2 regions of the Lysobacter tyrosinilyticus genome follow, and region 2 is predicted to be linked to the other one. Evidence: predicted binding sites of a transcription regulator. Region 2 holds the regulator's gene; the other holds the start of a gene.
What was found. Region 2 encodes HrcA, which represses chaperone genes, less so after heat shock. Its sites were predicted from a motif close to TTNGCACTCNNNNNNNNNGAGTGCNAA; they were not measured.

Region 1: rpoH (RNA polymerase sigma factor RpoH) is a predicted target of HrcA. The motif match lies at 1,003-1,029, and genes of this name have one in related genera.

Annotation. Positions count from the first base shown of each region.
Region 1 is NZ_BAAGXN010000001.1:562,391-564,783, reverse strand. Features, by position in the region: gene ACYVGK_RS02370 (NAD(P)/FAD-dependent oxidoreductase) at 1-6, shown strand, start outside; gene rpoH (RNA polymerase sigma factor RpoH) at 117-992, opposite strand; gene ACYVGK_RS02360 (RNA polymerase sigma factor) at 1,184-1,771, shown strand; gene ACYVGK_RS02355 (hypothetical protein) at 1,768-2,268, shown strand; gene ACYVGK_RS02350 (DUF4097 family beta strand repeat-containing protein) at 2,334-2,393, shown strand, end outside.
Region 2 is NZ_BAAGXN010000003.1:180,735-183,127, forward strand. Features, by position in the region: gene grpE (nucleotide exchange factor GrpE) at 40-552, opposite strand; gene hrcA (heat-inducible transcriptional repressor HrcA) at 670-1,728, opposite strand; gene recN (DNA repair protein RecN) at 1,854-2,393, shown strand, end outside.

The DNA.
Region 1 (2,393 bases), on a different contig from region 2:
GACTGAGCGTGGCTGGCGGGCATCCTGAAGCCGCCAAACCGTAGCGGCAGTAGTGCGCGCAAACGCAAACGGCCCGGTTTCCCGGGCCGTTTGTTTGATCTTGTTAGCTGAGCCGATCAGGCAACGAACAAGGCCTTCATCTTCTTCAGCGCGTTCGCCTCGATCTGCCGGATGCGCTCGGCGCTGACGCCGTATTCGTCGGCCAGTTCCTGCAGCGTGATCTTGCTGTCTGCATCCAGCCAGCGACGCTTGATGATGTCGCGCGAACGGGCGTCGAGGTTGGCCATGCCTTCGCGCAGCAGCTCGAGCTGGTTGTCCTCGCCATCGGCGCGTTCGTAGGCCTGGGCCGGATCTTCGGCGTCGGCGCGCAGGTAGGCGGCCGGCGACGGCGGCGCGTGTTCGTCGTCCTCGTCGGCGGGCGCATCGAAGCCGATATCGCGACCGGACAGGCGCGATTCCATCTCCAGCACTTCGCGCTCGGAGACGTTGAGGTCGGCGGCGACGGCGCGCACTTCCTCGGCGTTCATCCAGCCCAGGCGGGTCTTGGACTTGCGCAGGTTGAAGAACAGCTTGCGCTGCGCCTTGGTCGTGGCGACCTTCACAATGCGCCAGTTCTTGAGGATGAACTCATGCATCTCGGCGCGGATCCAGTGCACCGCGAAGGACACCAGGCGCACGCCCTGTTCCGGGTCGAAGCGCTTCACCGCCTTCATCAGGCCGATGTTGCCTTCCTGGATCAGGTCGCCCATCTGCAGGCCGTAGCCGTTGTAGCCACGGGCGACGTGGACGACGAAGCGCAGGTGCGAGTGCACCAGGTCGCGGGCGGCATCCAGGTCCTCGCTGTCGCGGAAGCGGCGGGCCAGGGCCTGTTCGTCTTCGGCGGTGAGTACCGGGATCTGGTGCACGGCGCCGATGTACGACTCAAGCGAGCCGAGCGCGCTCGGAATCGGCAGGTTGTTGGCGACGAGGGCGGTAGACGGGTTCTGGGTCATGGGCAGGATCTTAGCAGTCGGGGTATGGGACTGCTAAAGGGGGTGGGAGTTCCGATGCGTTGCATTTATGGAACGTGGCAGAACCCCTGTGATGGGGCCGCCCAGACGCCACCCAAGCCCTGCCATTAGTACTGCCCACCGGCCCAAAGACACATTTAAACGCCCCCCGCCGCCCCCGCATCTGTATGGCTATGCTCACCGCCGTCATGCCCCTCCACACCGACAGCAGCCCCGACACCGCGGCCGAGGACGAACGCGCCCTGGTCGGCGCCGCCGCCCGCGGCGAGGTGGCGGCCTTCGAAGCCCTGTACCGGCGCCATGTCGGGCGGATCCACGGGGTGATCAGCCGGCTGGTCGGCGGCCAGGGATCCCGGGCCGAGGACCTGACCCAGGACGCCTTCGTCCGCGCCTGGCAGGCCCTGCCGGCGTTCCGCTTCGAATCCGCCTTCGCCACCTGGTTGCACCGGCTGGCGGTCAATACCGCCCTGATGGACCTGCGCAGCCGCAAGAGCCGGCCGCAGGACGAAGGCGACGAGGATGCCTTCGACAGCCTGGGGGTCCTGGATTCCGCCGGCCATTCCACCGCTCTGAGCATGGACCTGGAGCGCGCCGTCGCCAGCCTGCCGCCGCGCGCCCGCGCCGTGCTGGTGCTGTACGACGTGGAAGGCTGGCAGCACGAGGAAATCGCCGCCGAACTCGGCATGGCCGTCGGCAGCTCGAAAGCGCAATTGCACCGCGCCCGCCATCTGTTGCGGACCCGGTTGGAGGCACACGCATGAATACCAACGACAACCACGACTTCCCCGACGCCCTACGCTGGCAGCTGCGCGCCCTGCGCCAGGACACTGCGCCCGCGCACGATCTCTGGCCCGGCATCGCCGCGCGCCTGACGCCGCAGGCCGTGCCCGTTCGCCCGTTCGCCCGTCAGTGGCTGCGATCGGTCGCGCTGGCCGCCAGCCTGGTGCTGGTGGTGGGCTCGGTGGGCTGGTTCGCCCGCACCTCCATGCCGACCGCCACTTCGGAGGCTCCGGCCTCCGGGCCCACGCTGGTGCAGCGCGAAGCCGACGGCCTGACCCGCCAGTACCAGGCCGCGTTGCAGGAAATGCAGGCCCCGATGCCGGCGAGCCTGCAGCCCACAGTTGATGCGCTGGATCGCGATGTCGCCCTGATCCATGCCGCGCTCGAGCGCGATCCCGATTCCGTGCTTCTGCTCGAGCAACTGCGCCGCACCTATGCCCATCGCCTCGCGCTGGTCCAGCGCGTGGCTTACACCTGATTCGCCCCCCCGATTACCCACTCCACGATTTGCCGATTCCACGATTTATGTTCCGGAGAACCACCATGTCCCGACTCTCTGCCTTCATGATCGCCGGCGCGCTCGCCGCTCCTCTGCTGTGCAAC
Region 2 (2,393 bases):
ACGCGCTGCGGCGCGTTCGAGCGTGCCGTGGGCCAACTCTTACGACTGCGCGATGGTGACCAGCGCAGGACGCAGCAGGCGCTCGTTCAAGAGCCAGCCCTTCTGGTAAACCTGCACGACATGGCCCGGGGCATGTCCCTCGACGTCGACCATGCTCATGGCCTGGTGGTGGTCGGGATTGAACGGCTGGCCGACCGGATCCACGGCCACGAGGCCGTTGTCGGTGGCGACCTTCAGCAGCTGTTTCAGGGTCAGCTCCATGCCTTCGCGTAGGTGCTGCGCGGTGTCGGACTTAACGGACAGGCCGGCTTCGAGGCTGTCGAACACCGGAAGGAGTTCACCCAGCAGCCGCTCGTTGGCGAACTTGCGAGCCATCTCGATATCTCGGGTCAGGCGCCGGCGCGCGTTTTCGAGCTCGGCGCGTTCGCGCAGCGAGTCATCGCGCAGCCTGGCCAGCTCGGCCTGGGCGGCTTCCAGATCGGCCGCGAGGTTCTTGAAATCGTCGTTCACGGCCGGCTGGGCCGTTTCTTCCTGCTGGGATTCGGTCGTCATCGTTCTGGGTGCTGTCCTTGCGCGGTGTGCGCACTAGGCAGCTATGGGGCCCGGGTCCACGGGTTTCAACAGGGCGCGGGATCTGACCGGTGCTCGGGAGGGAGTCCCCGTCGCGGCTCAGCTTCCGGACGGATCGGCGTGGATCGCCGCCCCCAACGCCTCTGCCGCCGCCTGCACCACGGGGATCACGCGCTCATAGGCCATGCGGCTGGGACCGATCACCCCCAGCACGCCCAGCACCTGCCCGCCCGATCCATAGGGCGCCGTCACCAGCGACATGCCCTCCATTGGTGCGAGGCCGGTCTCCTCGCCGATAAAGATGCGCACGCCCGGAGCGCGCACGGTGCGCTCCAGCAGTTGCAGGATCTCGCGCTTACGGGCGAAGGCTTCGAACAGTTCGCGCAGCCGGTCCAGGTCGGCCAGCTCCTGCACGCCCATCAACCGGGTCTGTCCGGCCAGGACCATGTCGTCATGGCTAGGCGCGAGTACCTGCTCGGCCAGCTCGACCGACTGGCTGAGCAGCGTTTCCATTTCATCGCGCGCCATGCGCAGCTCGTGCAGCAGATGCGCGCGCATGTCGGGCAAGGTCCGGCCGGCGAAGTGGGTATTGAGATAGTTGGCGACCCGCTCTAGCTCGCCGGCATCGTAGGGCCGCCGGGTCTGGATGATCCGGTTCTGCACCTCGTTGTCGGCGAACACCAGGATCGCCAGCACACGCTGCCCTTCCACCGGCACGAACTCGATCCGGCGGAAGGCGAATTGTTCGCGGCGCGGCACGCTGACCACACCGACGAAGTGGGTCATCGCAGAGACCAGCTCCGAAGCGCTGCCCAGCAGGGCATGCGTACCCGACCCGGCCGGCAGCTCATTGCGCAGCCGCGCCACTTCGCCCTCCGGCAACGGCCGCACCTGCAGCAGCGAATCCACGAACAGGCGATAGCCCTGTGCAGTAGGAATGCGCCCGGCGGAGGTGTGCGGCGCACTCAGCAGGCCGACTTCTTCAAGGTCCGACAGGATGTTACGAATGGTCGCCGCGCTGACGTCCAGACCGGCATGCCGGGCCAGCGTCTGCGACCCCACCGGTTCGCCGCTCTGGATATACCGCCCGATCAGCGTGCGCAGCAATTGGCGCGCACGCGGGTCCAGGCTGGTGAAGTCGGCGGGATGGCGGCTCATGAGGGCGATATAGAGCCGCTGGAGGGCCCACGCAAGCGTCCAGCCGTGATCCGTTTCATTTTGTGAGACGCGCGGCGGCTACAGATGGCGAGTTGCGCAACCCGCGCCCCTTACAATCCCGCCCCATGCTCGCCCATCTCGCCATCAAAGATTTCGCCGTCGTCCGCAGCGCCGAACTCGATTTCGGCCGCGGCCTTACCGTCATTTCCGGCGAGACCGGCGCCGGCAAGTCGCTGCTGGTGGACGCACTGGGCCTGCTATCCGGCCTGCGCGCCGACAGCGGCGTGGTCCGCCACGGTGCCGAGCGCGCCGAGCTCACCGCCGAATTCGCGCTCGACGATGCCTCCCCGGCCCTGGCCTGGCTGCGCGGGAACGAACTCGACGAAGGCGATGGCGACCTCAGTTGCCAGATCCGGCGCGTGATCCGCGCCGACGGTGGTTCGCGCACCTGGATCAACGGCCGTCCCGCGACGGTCACCCAACTGGCCGAACTGGCCGGCCTGCTGGTCGAGATCCACGGCCAGCACGAACACCAGGCCCTGCTCGCCCGATCCAGCCAGCTCGCCCTGCTCGATGCTTACGGCCGCACCGAGCGCGAACTTGCCACGGTTGCCGGCGCCGCGAGGACCTGGAGCGAGCTGTTGCGCGAACGCGACGCCCTGCTC